Regions from separate parts of the Citrobacter sp. ANG330 genome, predicted to be linked through region 3. Evidence: predicted binding sites of a transcription regulator. Region 3 holds the regulator's gene; each other region holds the start of a gene.
The links. Region 3 encodes PurR, which represses purine synthesis genes. Its sites were predicted from a motif close to CANGCAAACGTTTGCNTG; they were not measured.
Positions count from the first base shown of each region.

Region 1 (5,876 bases), on a different contig from region 3:
TCCGGCGCTGGGGCAGGTCGTCGAACTGCATGACGTGGGGCTACGCCTGTTTGCTCTGTTGCGAAAAGCGCCTGGCGTCACGTTGCACTGCCCTGATCGGGTTGCCAGCGTGTCGCGCACCGAAGACCAGGTGGACGTCACGCTCGAGACGGGGGAAACGATTACCGGACGCGTGCTGGTTGCGGCGGACGGTACGCGTTCTGCGCTGGCCACCGCCTGTGGCGTTGACTGGCAGCAGGAGCCTTACGGGCAACTGGCGGCGATCGCCAATGTTTCAACCTCTGTTGCGCACAACGGCCGGGCTTTCGAGCGTTTTACGGCGCATGGGCCGCTGGCGATGCTGCCGATGTCGGAAGGTCGCTGTTCACTGGTGTGGTGTCATCCGCTGGAACAACGCGAGGAGATTCTGAGTTGGTCAGATGAACGATTCTGCCATGAACTCCAGACGGCGTTCGGTTGGCGGCTTGGACGCATCACGCAAGCGGGTAAACGCAGCGTATATCCGCTTTCGCTCACTACAGCAACGAAGGCGTTCACGCACCGTACCGTACTGGTGGGCAACGCGGCGCAAACGCTGCATCCTATTGCCGGGCAAGGTTTTAACCTTGGGCTGCGCGATGTTATGAGTCTCGCCGAAACGCTCACAGCAGCGCAGGCGACGGGCGGGGATGTCGGCGACTACGCCGTGCTCTCGCGCTATCAGCAGCGGCGTCAGGGGGATCGCCAGAGCACGGTCGGCGTCACGGACAGTCTGGTCCATTTGTTCGCCAACCGCTGGGGACCGCTGGTCGCCGGGCGCAACGTCGGACTGATGGCGATGGCGTTATTCCCGCCCGCCCGCAACGCGTTTGCGCAGCGGACGTTAGGTTGGGTGGCGCGGTAAACCGCTCTCCAGACCGGACAGGCGAAGCGCCATCCGGCATTTATACGAACATCACGCCTGATGGCGGTTTCCGATTTCCAGGAGTAAACAGTGCAAAGTGTTGATGTAGCAATCGTCGGTGGAGGCATGGTAGGCCTGGCAGTCGCGTGTGGACTGCAGGGCAGCGGTTTACGTGTCGCCGTGCTCGAACAGCGTGAACCTCAGCCGTTGGCAGCGGACGCAGAACCTGCGCTTCGCGTGTCGGCGATCAATGCCGCCAGTGAAAAACTGCTTACCCGCCTCGGCGTCTGGTCAGATATTGTGGCTCGTCGCGTCAGTTGTTATCACGGGATGGAAGTGTGGGATCAGGACAGCTTTGGCCGCATCGAATTTGATGACCAAAGTATGGGCTACAGCCATCTGGGCCATATCGTGGAGAACGCGGTTATTCATTACGCGCTGTGGCAAAAAGCGCAGCAATCCTCCGATATCACGCTGATGGCGCCCGCCGAATTGCAACAGGTGGCGTGGGGAGAAAACGACGCTTTCCTGACGCTGAAAGATGGCGCAATGCTTACGGCGCGTCTGGTGATTGGTGCCGATGGGGCAAACTCGTGGTTACGCAACAAAGCGGATATTCCGCTGACCTTCTGGGATTACCATCATCATGCGCTGGTGGCGACCATTCGCACTGAAGAAGCGCACGGTGCCGTTGCCCGTCAGGCGTTTCATGGTGAAGGTATTCTGGCCTTCCTGCCGCTCAGCGATCCGCATTTGTGTTCTATCGTCTGGTCACTCTCTCCGGAAGAGGCGGAGCGGATGCAGCAGGCAAGCGATGAGCAGTTTAATCAGGCGCTGAACATTGCGTTTGATAATCGTCTGGGACTGTGTCGGGTGGAGAGCGAACGCCAGGTGTTTCCGCTAACAGGCCGCTATGCGCGTCAGTTTGCCGCACATCGGCTGGCGCTGGTGGGCGACGCCGCGCATACCATCCATCCGCTGGCCGGACAGGGCGTAAACCTCGGCTTTATGGATGCAGCAGAACTGGTGGATGAACTCAAACGTCTGCATCGTCAGGGCAAAGATATCGGCCAGTACCTTTATTTGCGTCGCTATGAGCGTAGTCGTAAGCACAGCGCCGCGATGATGCTGGCGGGGATGCAGGGGTTCCGCGAGCTGTTTGCGGGGACAAATCCGGCGAAAAAACTGCTGCGTGATATAGGGCTGAAACTGGCTGATACTCTCCCGGGTGTAAAACCGCAACTTCTCCGTCAGGCAATGGGATTAAACGATCTGCCTGATTGGCTTCGCTAACCTTTCCCCCTCTTTTTAAAGAATTTGAAACCCGTCACATTTCCTTCTCCCGGCCTCTTCGCCGGGAGGCTTGCCTCATTTGAAATAAACTAATTTCACTCTTCTTTTCGCATTATATTTTCTAATGTCTTTGATTTTGCATAACCTCAGTTTTGACATTTTTTCAGCGTAATATTCGGTTGCCTGCGCCAGATATGTGAAAAAACTTATCATTTACCGTTGTGGTTCACCTTAAGTACGGGTTTTTATGCTGACGGTGTTTTTTCGATTTTTGGTCATAAGCTAATGTGATGGTTAATTCTGTCTTATGGTTTAGCAGGGGGTTCGGTGGTAAGTTCAGAGGCAAAGAGAACGTTTGCGTCGGGGCTCATCAGTGGCACCGATGCCGGGTTTCATGGCGATAATTTTTGCCATGAAAGGGTGGTCAGCCCCGCTTATTCAATGAGGACAAGATGGCTCAACAGACTCCTTTGTACGAACAACACACGCTATGCGGCGCGCGCATGGTCGATTTCCACGGCTGGATGATGCCGTTGCATTATGGTTCTCAGCTTGATGAACACCATGCCGTGCGCACCGATGCCGGGATGTTTGATGTGTCGCATATGACCATTGTTGATCTTCACGGCAGCCGCACCCGGGAGTTCTTGCGTTATCTGCTGGCGAACGACGTGGCTAAGCTGACCAAAACCGGTAAAGCGCTCTACTCCGGTATGCTCAACGCGTCGGGCGGCGTAATAGATGACCTGATTGTTTATTACTTTACCGAAGACTTCTTCCGCCTTGTTGTCAACTCCGCCACCCGTGAAAAAGACCTCTCCTGGATTACCCAACACGCTGAACCTTACGCCATCGACATTACGGTACGTGACGATCTGTCGCTGATTGCGGTGCAGGGGCCAAACGCGCAGGCGAAGGCGGCATCCCTGTTTACTGACGAGCAGCGCAAAGCCGTTGAAGGTATGAAGCCATTCTTCGGCGTGCAGGCGGGCGACCTGTTTATTGCCACGACCGGCTATACCGGTGAAGCAGGCTACGAAATTGCAATGCCGAATGAAAAGGCGGCGGATTTCTGGCGTGCGCTGGTGGAAGCGGGCGTGCAACCGTGTGGCCTGGGCGCGCGTGATACGCTGCGTCTGGAAGCGGGGATGAACCTGTATGGTCAGGAGATGGACGAGGGAATTTCTCCGCTGGCGGCCAACATGGGCTGGACTATTGCCTGGGAACCGGCCGATCGCGACTTTATCGGTCGTGAAGCACTGGAAGCACAGCGTGAAAAAGGCCACGAACAGTTGGTTGGTCTGGTCATGACCGAAAAAGGCGTGCTGCGCAACGAACTGCCGGTACGTTTCACCGATGCCCAGGGCAATCAGCAGGAAGGCGTCATCACCAGCGGGACATTCTCACCGACGCTGGGCTACAGCATCGCGCTGGCGCGCGTCCCTGAGGGAATTGGCGAAACGGCGATTGTGCAAATTCGTAACCGCGAAATGCCGGTAAAAGTAACTAAACCTGTTTTTGTGCGTAACGGCAAAGCCGTTGCGTGATTCATCCTTTTCTGGAGATTGACTAATGAGCAACGTACCCGCAGAACTGAAATACAGCAAAGAACACGAATGGCTGCGCAAAGAAACTGACGGCTCTTACACCGTTGGTATTACTGAACACGCTCAGGAACTGTTGGGCGACATGGTTTTCGTCGACCTGCCGGAAGTTGGCTCGACCGTTAGCGCGGGCGACGACTGCGCGGTTGCTGAGTCCGTCAAAGCCGCTTCTGATATCTACGCGCCGATTAGCGGTGAAATCGTGGCCGTTAACGACACGCTGAGTGACTCCCCGGAACAGGTGAACAGCGAGCCGTACGGCAGCGGCTGGATCTTCAAAATCAAAGCCAGCGATGAAAGCGAACTGGACTCTCTGCTGGATGCCACCGCGTACGAAGCATTACTGGAAGACGAATAATGTTGTGCCGGATGGCGCTGCGCTTATCCGGCCTACAGGTCAACGCAGGCCCGGTAAGCGTTAGTGCCGCCGGGTAATAGCGCAACAGATCACTACGATTCACTGCACGTTTCAGGAACCATCGCCCATGACACAGACGTTAAGCCAGCTTGAAAACAGCGGCGCTTTCATTGAACGCCACATCGGACCTGACGCCACGCAACAGCAAGAGATGCTGAATGCCGTTGGCGCCGGGTCGTTAAACGCGCTGATCGGCCAGATTGTGCCGAAAGACATTCAGCTCGCAACACCGCCGCAGGTGGGCGAGGCGGCAACCGAATACGCTGCGCTGGCAGAATTAAAAGCCATCGCCGGGCGTAACAAGCGCTTTACGTCTTACATTGGCATGGGTTACACCGCGGTGCAGTTGCCGCCGGTAATCCTGCGCAACATGCTGGAAAACCCAGGCTGGTACACCGCGTATACGCCCTATCAGCCGGAAGTGTCTCAGGGGCGTCTGGAAGCGCTGCTGAACTTCCAGCAGGTGACGCTGGATTTGACCGGGCTGGATATGGCCTCAGCCTCACTGCTGGATGAAGCCACCGCGGCCGCAGAAGCGATGGCAATGGCGAAGCGCGTCAGCAAACTGAAAAACGCGAATCGCTTCTTTGTGGCTTCAGATGTGCATCCGCAAACGCTGGACGTCGTGCGTACCCGTGCTGAAACCTTCGGTTTTGACGTGATTGTCGATGATGCAGCGAAAGTGCTGGATCACCAGGATGTGTTTGGCGTGCTGTTACAGCAGGTGGGCACCACCGGTGAAGTCCATGACTACAGTGCGCTGATTAGCGAACTGAAATCACGCAAAGTGATCGTCAGCGTAGCCGCCGATTTTATGGCGCTGGTGCTGTTAACCGCACCGGGCAAACAGGGCGCGGACATTGTTTTCGGCTCTGCTCAACGCTTTGGCGTACCGATGGGTTATGGCGGCCCGCACGCGGCATTCTTTGCCGCGAAAGATGAATTCAAACGCTCCATGCCAGGCCGTATTATCGGCGTATCGAAAGATGCGGCGGGCAATACCGCGCTGCGCATGGCGATGCAGACGCGCGAACAGCATATTCGCCGCGAGAAAGCGAACTCCAACATTTGTACCTCACAGGTGCTGCTGGCCAATATCGCCAGCCTGTATGCCGTTTATCATGGCCCGGTTGACCTGAAACGTATTGCGAATCGTATTCACCGTCTGACCGATATCCTGGCAGCGGGCCTGCAACAAAAAGGGCTGAAACTGCGTCATGCTCATTACTTCGACACGCTGTGTGTGGACGTTGCAGACAAGGCGGCGGTGCTGGCGCGTGCGCAAGCGGCAGAAATCAACCTGCGTAGCGATATTCATAACGCTGTAGGTATCACGCTCGACGAAACCACCACCCGTGAAAACGTCCTGCAACTCTTTACGGTGCTGTTGGGCGACAGCCACGGTCTGAACATTGACGCGCTGGATAAAGAAGTGGCGCACGACAGCCGCTCCATTCAGGAAAGCATGCTGCGCGATGATGCCATCCTGAGCCATCCGGTGTTCAATCGTTATCACAGCGAAACCGAGATGATGCGCTACATGCACTCGCTGGAGCGTAAAGATCTGGCGCTGAATCAGGCGATGATCCCGCTGGGTTCCTGCACCATGAAGCTGAACGCCGCAGCGGAGATGATCCCGATCACCTGGCCGGAATTTGCTGAACTGCATCCGTTCTGC
Region 1 is NZ_JASJUI010000003.1:261,732-267,607, reverse strand. It holds gene ubiH (2-octaprenyl-6-methoxyphenyl hydroxylase) at 1-883, shown strand, start outside; gene ubiI (FAD-dependent 2-octaprenylphenol hydroxylase) at 974-2,176, shown strand; gene gcvT (glycine cleavage system aminomethyltransferase GcvT) at 2,629-3,723, shown strand; gene gcvH (glycine cleavage system protein GcvH) at 3,749-4,138, shown strand; gene gcvP (aminomethyl-transferring glycine dehydrogenase) at 4,266-5,876, shown strand, end outside.
Region 1: a site for PurR is predicted at 2,521-2,538, ahead of gcvT (glycine cleavage system aminomethyltransferase GcvT). Genes of this name have one in related genera too.

Region 2 (5,876 bases), on a different contig from region 3:
CCAATGTGACAGAGATCGTAAACGGTAATACCACACACGTACATGCCGACTTCCCCGGCATGAATAGGTTTGAATTCCTCTTTTTGGCGCGTCAGTGTATTAAAGATTTTTAACATCGAAGATTCCGTGTAAGACGTGTGTGGATAATAAAGTCTGTATAATAACCATAATTTGGACCGGAAGCAGCACACTTTGCGAGGTGATCGCAGCCTGCGGTTATGCTATAACACACCCCTAACTCTGACCCTTAGCTGGGTTAAAGCACCACAATCTCGGAACAGGATGCAAAAATGGTTACTTTCCACACTAATCACGGCGATATCGTAATCAAAACGTTTGATGATAAAGCGCCTGAAACAGTTAAAAACTTCCTGGACTACTGCCGCGAAGGTTTTTACAACAACACCATTTTCCACCGTGTGATCAACGGTTTTATGATTCAGGGCGGCGGTTTTGAACCTGGCATGAAACAGAAAGCCACTAAAGAGGCTATCAAGAACGAAGCCAACAACGGTCTGAAAAACACCCGTGGTACGCTTGCAATGGCGCGTACTCAGGCTCCGCACTCCGCAACAGCTCAGTTCTTCATCAACGTGGCTGACAACGACTTCCTGAACTTCTCCGCCGAAAGCATGCAGGGCTGGGGCTACTGTGTATTTGCCGAAGTGGTTGAAGGCATGGACGTGGTTGACAAAATTAAAGGGGTTTCCACCGGTCGCAGCGGCATGCACCAGGACGTACCGAAAGAAGACGTCATTATCGAAAACGTGACCGTCAGCGAGTAATCGTGGCGACACTGTTTATTGCAGATCTTCATCTCTGCACGGAAGAACCGGCGATCACCGCCGGTTTTCTGCGCTTTTTAGCGGGTGAAGCCCGTCAGGCCGACGCATTGTATATCCTGGGCGACCTGTTCGAAGCCTGGATTGGCGATGACGATCCCAACCCGTTACACCATGAAATAGCCGCCGCCATTAAAGCGGTTGTTGATTCCGGCGTCCCCTGTTTCTTCATTCACGGTAATCGTGACTTCCTGATTGGCAAACGCTTCGCCTGCGAAAGCGGCATGACGTTGCTCCCCGAGGAAAAAGTGCTCGAACTGTACGGTCGCCCGGTGCTTATTATGCACGGTGATACGCTATGCACCGATGACGCGGGTTATCAGGCGTTTCGCGCAAAAGTCCATCAGCGCTGGCTGCAAACGCTGTTTCTCGCCCTGCCGCTGTTTATCCGCAAACGCGTGGCCGCCCGAATGCGTGCCGACAGCAAAGCCGCCAACAGCAGCAAATCGCTGGAAATTATGGACGTCAACCAACATGCGGTGATCACAAAGATGGAAAAACACCACGTTCAGTGGCTGATTCACGGCCATACTCACCGTCCTGATGTTCACCCGCTCACGGCGAATGGCGAACCCGCCTTTCGCATCGTGTTAGGAGCCTGGCATACCGAAGGATCGATGGTCAAAGTCACCCCGGACGATGTGGAGCTTGTTACGTTTCCGTTTTAGAAATACTTTTCGTTAAATTAATGATTTAGATCATAATACATTTTATTCATAAAGCTAAGCTGGGGAAAATAATTTTCAAGAGATCATTATGAACATAGACCGTGATTTTATTCATGACGTAGTTTATAATTTTCATGCCAGCATCATGCAGGATGGTGTATTATGTGAATACTCAGACATTTCGCCTGTAAATGAAAACTACGATGATGCAATCTATCAAAAAATATATGCCTTAAAATATATCCCCGCTTATTATTTTGAATATTGCATACTTGCAGACAAACTTTCAAAGAGACTCGCACTTAAAAAAACAAAACGTGTAGAAATTGCTTCGTTTGGTTGTGGACTATACCCTGACTACTTTGCATTATTACATAATTTAGGCAATATTGATTTCGAATATTATGGTTTTGATATTTGCCAATGGAAAACGAGAACACTATTGCCAGCAAGCGAAGATAATATATACTTACGTACTAAGTCAATTGATTCAATTAGAGAGAGTTTCCTTAAGGATATCGATGTTTTTATCTTCCCGAAATCATTAGGTGACATTGCTGAAAACATAGACATTCCCTCTTTTGCTGCTAAAATTGCAAAAACAAGAAATGACACTATTTATTTTCTAAATTCCTTTATAACTGTAGATCACAAACTAAACAAACATCATGTTGATATTTTTTCACAATTTCATGAGGCAATGTTAGCCGCCGGATTTAAAACCACTGACAAAAGTGGTGATACCTTTTATTCTGGCACTCGTGAGCGCCAGGGATTAAAAGGAATTGATTGTTCTTTCGACTACCCACAAGATATACGCCTTTGTGAAGACAAAGATAAATATGACTGTGAGTGTAGAGTTGTTCATAGTCCGGTACTAACCAACAGTTACATGAATTTTCAAATACTGGAATACTCGCGATGATCATTAGTGCCAGCCGTCGCACCGATATACCCGCTTTCTACAGTGAGTGGTTAATGAACCGCATTCGCGAGGGGTTTTTGCTAACCCGGAATCCCTTTAACTATCACCAGATTTCTCGGGTGTCATTGCTGCCAGAAGATGTTGATGCGATAGTATTCTGGACACGCAACCCCACGAAACTGCTTCCCTATATCGATGAGCTCACTGACATCGGTCACCGTTTTTATTTCCAGTTCACCCTCACCGGTTATCCGCGGCTGATTGAGTCTAAAACCTTAAATCCGCATAAAGCGCTCGACGTATTCAAACGACTGTCAGCAAAAGTAGGCCCTGAAAAAGTCATCTGGCGCTACGACCCCATTTTGTTTTCAAATCTCCTCCCGTTTGATGAACATATCCGGTTGTTCAGTAAAATCGCCACCGAATTAGAAGGTCATACCCGCCGCGTCGTGATTAGCTTCGCTGATTTTTATCAAAAGACGGAAAAAAACCTGAAGGCGATTGATTCACTTATTTACAGCGATATCACGAAAAACCAGGAACTCTGCTTATCGCTGTCGCAAAAACTGGCGGATATTGCCCGGCAACACGGACTGGATATTTACTCCTGTGCAGAAGAAGTCAATCTTACCGGGCAGGGAATTCAGCACGGTAAGTGTATTGATGAGGCGCTCATTAATGACTTGTTTGGCTTATTAATACCCAATAACAAAGATACAGGTCAACGGGAGGCCTGTGGATGTGTCAAAAGTACAGACATCGGTGCCTACAACACCTGCCTGCATGGATGCCAATATTGCTACGCGACTTACAATCAGAATCAAGCCAACAGCAATTTCAAAAAGCATGATCCACTGAGTCCCTTTTTATCAGGGGGCACAGAGGGGGTTGATCCACTTCTGTTAGAACCGGTACGTTTCCAGCAAAATCTCTTTTGACGTTGCAGGAAGCCTTAAAATCCAGCTACGCAACCGTTTTCCTTGCCGTCGTATCATGTTATTCTCTGTGGCCTCAAAAGCAGCGTGTCCCGCACCACAGGAGTTTTCCGACGCATGTCTTCCCGCAATAATCCGGCGCGTGTCGCCATCGTGATGGGGTCCAAAAGCGACTGGGCTACCATGCAGTTCGCCGCCGAAATTTTCGAAATCCTGGATGTTCCGCACCACGTTGAAGTGGTTTCTGCCCACCGCACCCCCGATAAGCTGTTCAGCTTTGCCGAAAGCGCGGAAGAGAACGGTTATCAGGTGATCATTGCTGGCGCGGGTGGCGCCGCTCATCTTCCAGGTATGATTGCGGCGAAAACGCTGGTGCCGGTACTGGGCGTTCCGGTACAAAGCGCGGCGCTGAGCGGCGTCGACAGCCTGTACTCTATCGTGCAGATGCCGCGCGGTATTCCGGTCGGTACGCTGGCGATAGGTAAAGCGGGTGCAGCTAACGCGGCGCTGTTGGCGGCGCAGATTCTGGCGACGCATGATAAGGCATTACATCAGCGCCTGAACGAGTGGCGCAAGGCGCAAACGGATGAAGTGCTGGAAAATCCGGACCCGCGAGGTGCGGCATGAAACAGGTTTGCGTACTCGGCAACGGTCAGTTAGGACGTATGTTGCGTCAGGCCGGTGAACCGCTGGGCATCGCCGTCTGGCCGGTTGGGCTGGATGCAGAACCCGCCGCCGTGCCTGTTCAGCAGAGCGTGATCACCGCAGAAATCGAGCGTTGGCCGGAAACCGCGTTAACGCGTGAACTGGCGCGTCATCCCGCGTTTGTTAACCGCGACGTATTTCCGATCATTGCTGACCGTCTGACGCAAAAACAGCTATTTGATAAGCTCGGTCTTGCGACCGCGCCGTGGCAATTGCTGGCCGACAAAAGCGAATGGCCTGCCCTCTTTGCCCGTTTAGGCGAACTGGCGATCGTCAAGCGTCGCGTCGGCGGTTATGACGGTCGTGGTCAGTGGCGTTTACGCGCCGATGAAACCGATCAGCTGCCGGACGATAACTACGGCGAGTGCATTGTCGAGCAGGGGATCAATTTCTCAGGCGAAGTGTCACTTGTGGGCGCACGTGCGCACGATGGCAGCGCCGTGTTCTATCCGTTGACCCGTAACCTGCATCAGGACGGCATTCTGCGGACCAGCGTCGCCTTCCCGCAGGCTAACGCGAAGCAACAGGCTCAGGCCGAATCGATGCTTTCGGCCATCATGCAGGAACTGGATTACGTTGGCGTGATGGCGATGGAGTGTTTCGTCACACCGGACGGGCTGCTGATCAACGAACTGGCACCCCGCGTGCATAACAGCGGTCACTGGACGCAAAACGGTGCCAGCATCAGCCAGTTTGAGCTGCATCTGCGCGCAATTACCGGTCTGCCGCTGCCAACACCTGTCGTCAATAGCCCCTCGGTGATGGTGAACCTGATTGGCAGCGATCTCAATTATGACTGGCTGAAACTGCCGTTAGTGCACCTGCACTGGTACGACAAAGAGGTGCGTCCGGGACGTAAAGTGGGTCACCTGAACCTGACCGACAGTGATACTGCGCGCCTGAGCGCCACACTGGAAGCCCTCGCACCGCTGCTGCCGACGGAATACGCCAGTGGTATCCTCTGGGCGCAAACGCAGCTCAAATAAGCTTTATCATGCGGAGAAGCTTAACTTCTGCTTCCCCGCCCTCTCCTTCAGCGCGTAAAATCCCGTCCATTGCTGTTTGTCTTTTCAGGATTTCACATGAACGATGGAACGGACTATCGCGCGATTCTTATCGCCGGTACGCCCTTAATCGATGTCCGTGCGCCTGTTGAATTTCAACAGGGCGCAATGCCGGGCGCCATAAACCTGCCCTTAATGAATGATGAGGAACGCGCCGCCGTAGGCACTTGCTATAAACGTCAGGGACCGGAGGCCGCACTTGAACTCGGTCATCAACGGGTCAGCGGCGAGATTCGCCAGCAACGTCTGGATGCCTGGCGCGAAGCCTGCCGTCAACACCCGCAGGGTTATCTGTGCTGCGCCCGGGGCGGTCAGCGTTCGCACATTGTCCAGCAATGGTTACGCGAGTCTGGCGTGGATTACCCGTTAATCAAGGGTGGCTACAAGGCGCTACGCCAGGCCGCCATTGTTGCCACAGAAGAACAGGTCCAAAAACCGATCGTGCTGATTGGCGGCTGCACCGGCAATGGCAAAACGCAACTGGTGCAAAAGCAGGAAAACGGAGTAGATCTCGAAGGTCTGGCGCACCATCGCGGCTCCTCATTTGGTCGCACGCTGGAACCCCAGCTCAGTCAGGCGAGTTTCGAAAATCTGCTGGCGGTAACGCTGCTTAAAAAGCAGGCTTCACGTTGGGTACTGGAAGATGAAGGCCGGATGATTGGCGCTAACCATCTGCCGGAATGCCTGCGCGAGCGCATGACGCAGGCCACTATCGCGGTAATTGACGATCCGTTCGA
Region 2 is NZ_JASJUI010000004.1:259,019-264,894, reverse strand. It holds gene cysS (cysteine--tRNA ligase) at 1-116, opposite strand, end outside; gene ppiB (peptidylprolyl isomerase B) at 291-785, shown strand; gene lpxH (UDP-2,3-diacylglucosamine diphosphatase) at 788-1,510, shown strand; gene QNN88_RS12030 (hypothetical protein) at 1,599-2,435, shown strand; gene QNN88_RS12025 (DUF1848 domain-containing protein) at 2,432-3,373, shown strand; gene purE (5-(carboxyamino)imidazole ribonucleotide mutase) at 3,488-3,997, shown strand; gene purK (5-(carboxyamino)imidazole ribonucleotide synthase) at 3,994-5,061, shown strand; gene mnmH (tRNA 2-selenouridine(34) synthase MnmH) at 5,158-5,876, shown strand, end outside.
Region 2: a site for PurR is predicted at 3,400-3,417, ahead of purE (5-(carboxyamino)imidazole ribonucleotide mutase). Genes of this name have one in related genera too.

Region 3 (5,876 bases):
GTATGCCAAAGATGCGCTTGCGCCGCACATTTCCGCCGAGACGCTGGAATATCACTATGGCAAACACCACCAGACTTATGTCACCAATCTGAACAACCTGATCAAAGGCACCGCCTTCGAAGGGAAATCACTCGAAGAGATCGTGCGTAGCTCGGAAGGTGGTGTGTTCAATAACGCCGCTCAGGTCTGGAACCACACGTTCTACTGGAACTGCCTGGCACCGAATGCGGGTGGCGAGCCGACGGGCAAACTGGCTGACGCGATTGTCGCCTCTTTCGGCAGTTTTGCGGATTTCAAGGCGCAGTTTACCGATGCGGCTATCAAAAACTTCGGCTCAGGCTGGACCTGGCTGGTAAAAGGAAAAGAGGGCAAGCTGGCTATCGTTTCAACCTCCAACGCCGGTACACCGCTGACCACCGACGCCACGCCGCTGATGACCGTCGACGTGTGGGAACATGCGTATTACATTGACTACCGTAATGCGCGTCCTGGTTACCTGGAGCACTTCTGGGCGCTGGTAAACTGGGAGTTTGTCGCGAAGAACTTCGCCGCGTAAGAGAGATAACGCAGAAGGGGCACCCTTCTGCGTTTTTGCCCTGCCATTAACCTGCGACACACACCTGTTCAGGCTGTTTTCTCGCCGAGATGAACACCAACAACAGCGCCATACCTGCCACAATCGCGCCCATGACAGGAACAAAACTGTAGCCTAACCCACCAGAAATGACGGCCCCGCCCGCAGCGGCACCCAAAGCATTACCGAGGTTAAAAGCGCCGATATTCACGGAAGATGACAAACCCGGTGCTTCGTGAGCCACACGCATAACGCGCATTTGCAGCGGAGGAACCACCGCGAAGGTCGCTGCCCCCCAGACCACCATACTTATCGCCGCGCCCAGTTCATTCTGCGCCAACAGGGGAATAGCCAGCATAATCACCATCAGCAGCAGCAAGAAGCCCTTTAGCGTACCGTTAACCGAGCGATCGGCCAGTTTGCCACCCAAATAGTTACCTATGGAGAAGCCCACGCCGATCAGAACCAGCATTCCGGTCACAAAGGCCGGCGTGGCATGAGTGATGCTTTGCAGGACTGGCGATATATAGGTGTACAGCGTAAACATGGCCCCCGCCCCCAGTACCGTGGTAAGCAGAGCAGAAAGCACCTGGGGACGCATCAGTACCGCCAGCTCTTTTTTCACCTCCGGACGTGCCCCAGCCCCACCTTTCGGCAACGAGAAAAAGAGACTCAGCATCGAAATGACGCCCAAACCGGCCGTTGCCATAAACGACATCCGCCAGCCGATGGTCTCACCCAGCCAGGTTGCCGCCGGAACGCCGCCAATATTGGCGATGGTCAGCCCCATAAACATGGTCGCCACCGCGCTGGCCTGCTTGTGCTTCGGCACCACGCTGGCTGCCACAACGGAGCCCAGGCCAAAGAACGCGCCGTGGTTAAGGCTGGTCAAAATGCGTGACAGCATCAGTGTTGTGTAGTCCGGGGAAATGGCCGACAGCACGTTGCCAAGCGTAAAGATAGCCATCAGAAAAATCAGCGCATTGCGACGTCCGCGATGTGACAACAGCAGCGTCATTAGCGGTGCCCCGACCATCACACCGACAGCGTAGGCGCTGATTAGCATACCTGCTGCGGGAATAGACACATCGACGCCACGCGCGATGACGGGTAGCAGACCCATTGGCGAAAACTCGGTCGTACCGATGCCGAACGCGCCGATAGCCAGCGACAGTAAAGGATAATTAATTTTCATGCAGTGATGACTCCGGCTCTTCGCGTCGAGGCGCGATGCGTAACTAAGAGTCAAAAGCATGACATCAATCACAAAAAAAGAGAAGTTAACAAAAATACAAAAGACTTTTGCAGATTCAATAACAATATGGCGGGAGTGACGAGGGAGCAGAGACTCCCCCGACGGGAAATCAATGCAGTGCCGCTGTCAGACCGCCAGCAACGATTAAAGCCAGAACGATAAACGTAGTTACTAATGAAAATTTAAGATCGGTGCTCATCAACTTTTCTCCTTTTTATTCCCACACAAAAAGTGATATAGCGCATTTTTGCACACTTGCGTGCGAAAATCTCCCACGATTTAGCGTGATATGTGCTTTTAATACTTCCCCTTTTCGTTAAGATCAGCCAAAATTCGACGCTTACTTGATTAGCGTACCGGCCATTGACCCCTTCCTGATGCTCTGTTGCGTTTTCCCGGCATGCTGCAACCCTGACGTTGCGCACAGGATGAGTAAAGGCAAACGTTTACTTAGCATATTTGACTGTTCAGGTTGGGTCTGGAGTGAGATTTAATGGCAACAATTAAAGATGTAGCGAAGCGCGCAAACGTTTCCACTACAACCGTATCACACGTAATTAACAAAACGCGTTTCGTCGCTGAAGAAACACGCAATGCAGTGTGGGCGGCAATCAAAGAATTGCACTATTCCCCCAGCGCGGTAGCCCGTAGTCTGAAGGTGAATCATACCAAGTCTATCGGGTTGCTGGCGACCAGCAGCGAAGCCCCCTACTTTGCTGAAATTATTGAAGCAGTTGAAAAAAACTGCTTTCAGAAAGGCTATACCCTGATCCTCGGTAATGTCTGGAACAACCTGGAAAAGCAACGTGCCTATCTGTCCATGATGGCGCAAAAACGCGTGGATGGCCTGCTGGTGATGTGTTCCGAATATCCCGCCCCTCTGCTCTCGATGCTGGAAGAGTATCGTCATATCCCGATGGTTGTGATGGACTGGGGCGAGGCCAAAGCCGATTTCACTGATACCGTGATTGATAACGCCTTTGAGGGCGGTTATATGGCTGGCCGTTACCTTATTGAACGCGGACATCGCGAAATTGGCGTGATCCCGGGACTGATGGAGCGCAACACCGGCGCAGGCCGTCTGGCCGGTTTTATGAAAGCGATGGAAGAAGCGCTGATTAAAGTGCCTGAAAACTGGATTGTGCAAGGCGACTTCGAACCAGAATCCGGCTACCGTGCGATGCAGCAAATTCTGTCACAGGCGCATCGCCCGACAGCGGTTTTCTGCGGTGGCGATGTCATGGCAATGGGTGCCCTTTGCGCCGCTGATGAAATGGGTCTGCGCGTCCCTCAGGACGTGTCGCTGATAGGCTATGACAACGTGCGCAACGCCCGCTTCTTTACGCCAGCTCTGACCACCATCCACCAGCCGAAAGATTCACTGGGTGAGACGGCCTTTAACATGTTGCTTGACCGCATCGTCAATAAACGTGAAGAGTCACAATCCATTGAAGTTCACCCGCGTCTGGTTGAGCGCCGCTCTGTTGCCGATGGCCCCTTCCGCGATTACCGTCGTTAAGCCTCTTCTGCGGGAGCCTCGTCAGGCTCCCGCAACCATTCTTTGTTCAGCGTTTCGCTATCTCCCAGATAATCCAGCAGCCAGATTAGCGCAGGTGACATATCGTTCTGCTGCCAGGTCAGGCAACAGGCCGAATCCGGGAAGGGGTTTTCCAGATTCAGCGCCACCCACTGTCCTTTATTAAAATATGGCCTGGCAAAATGTGTCGGCACCATGCCGATACAAAGTCCGGCGCTGATGCAGGTTGCGGAGGATGCCCAATCCGGGACCACCACCCGCTTCTGGTTGTCCAGCAGCCAGGTCACCCGTTTCGGCAGAGTGCGGGAAGTATCTTCCAGCACCAGTGACGGCCAGTTGCGCAACGTATCATCGCTTAAGGGTCCACTCATGGCGGCCAGTGGATGTGTGCTGGCAACAACACAACACCAGCTCAGTTTACCCATATCGCGGAAGGTATATCGTCCGCCGACCGGGATCGCCTGGGTCGCACCGATAGCGAGTTCAACCCTGCCATCTGACAGCGCGTCCCAGACGCCATTGAACACTTCCTGAAAGACCAGCAGCTCTACGTCATCAAAGTGGCGATAGAAATCGACGATCAATTGCCGCGTGCGTTCCGGGCGCACGATGTTATCCACCGCGATGGGGAGTTGCCCCCGCCAGCCATTGGCGATTTGCTGACACTGCTGGCGCGTGATCTGCATTTTTTTGATGACAGAACGCCCTTCTTTCAAAAACCAGGCGCCTGCCGGGGTTAACACGACATCACGATGACGGCGTTCAAAAAGCGGGACGGCCAGCCACTCTTCCATCTGGCGAACCGTATAACTGACCGCCGAGGGTACCCGGTGCAACTCCTGGGCCGCGGAACTGAAACTCCCGTTGCGCGCCACGGCATCGACCACTTCCAGCGCATATTCTGACCACATAATCTGCCTACAAAATTTTTGAATGCAATAAACAAATATTAGCGTTTCACAAGCCGAAATTCACTCCCTACACTCTGCGCCAGTGTGATTAATCAAAAATTAGAGAACAACTATGCAACCTGGAAAAGGGTTTTTAGTCTGGCTGGCAGGACTCAGCGTGCTGGGTTTTCTGGCGACCGACATGTATTTGCCCGCTTTTGCCACCATTCAATCTGACCTGCAAACACCGGCATCTGCCGTCAGCGCCAGCCTGAGTCTGTTTTTAGCGGGTTTTGCCATCGCACAACTGCTGTGGGGCCCGCTCTCAGATCGCTACGGACGTAAACCGATCCTGCTGCTGGGGCTGTCTGTCTTTGCCCTGGGTAGTCTGGGTATGCTGTGGGTCGAAAGCGCAACCGGCCTGTTAGTTCTGCGCTTTATTCAGGCGGTGGGTGTCTGTGCAGCGACCGTCATCTGGCAGGCGCTGGTGACTGATTACTATCCTTCGCATAAAATTAACCGTATTTTCGCGACGATAATGCCGCTGGTCGGGCTGTCCCCTGCACTGGCGCCCTTATTAGGCAGCTGGATCCTGACTCATCTTTCCTGGCAGGCGATCTTTGCCACGCTATTTTTCATCACGCTGCTGCTGATGGTGCCTGCGCTGTTTTTAAAACCCAGCCCCCGGGCGCGTGACGACAGCAAGGACAAACTGACCTTCACCACCTTGCTGCGCGCAAAAGCGTACCGTGGCAACGTCCTGATCTACGCCGCCTGTTCTGCCAGCTTCTTTGCATGGCTGACCGGTTCGCCATTTATTCTGAGTGATATGGGCTACAGTCCGGCGGTAATTGGACTGAGCTATGTGCCGCAGACCATCGCTTTTCTGGTGGGTGGCTACGGCTGTCGCGCCGCACTGCAAAAATGGCAGGGTCAACAGCTCCTGCCCTGGCTGCTAGTTATCTATGCGCTGAGCGTAGTGGCAACCTGGGCGGCAAGCTTTATCCATCACATCACGCTTGCAGAGATCCTGATCCCCTTCTGCGTGATGGCGGTAGCCAATGGGGCTATCTACCCGATTGTGGTCGCTCAGGCGCTGCGCCCATTCCCGCAGGCGACAGGTCGTGCCGCTGCGCTACAAAATACTCTGCAATTGGGTCTGTGCTTCCTGGCAAGCCTGGTGGTTTCCTGGCTTATCAGCACACCGCTGCTGACCACGACCAGCGTAATGCTGTCGACGGTTGTCCTGGCGGGGCTGGGTTATAAGATGCAACTGCAGCAGTCAGAAACCAATGAACCTCAGACGGATCGCGAGATTGCCCACGGCGAATCCCATTGATATCACTCATAATCATCGTTAATTAGTCGGCTAACAATTTTTGGTTGTATCATCGTTTTTTGAGGCCTATACTAAATTTCGGTTGTTAAAAATTACGATAATTATTATGTGCTAACGGGAACCGGAGCGTTCCCGTTTCCCCATGGATGGCCTTTTCGGCAAGGGGTTCTCCCTTCCTCTGTTCTACGTCGGATAATAGACTCGCGGAATGTTTCCGTGAGATTTCTCACAAAGCCCAAAAAGCGTCTACGCTGTTTTAAGGTTCTGATCACCGACCAGTG
Region 3 is NZ_JASJUI010000002.1:69,243-75,118, forward strand. It holds gene sodB (superoxide dismutase [Fe]) at 1-556, shown strand, start outside; gene QNN88_RS06020 (MFS transporter) at 603-1,829, opposite strand; gene QNN88_RS06025 (YnhF family membrane protein) at 1,939-2,028, opposite strand; gene purR (HTH-type transcriptional repressor PurR) at 2,323-3,348, shown strand; gene punR (DNA-binding transcriptional activator PunR) at 3,345-4,277, opposite strand; gene punC (purine nucleoside transporter PunC) at 4,390-5,595, shown strand.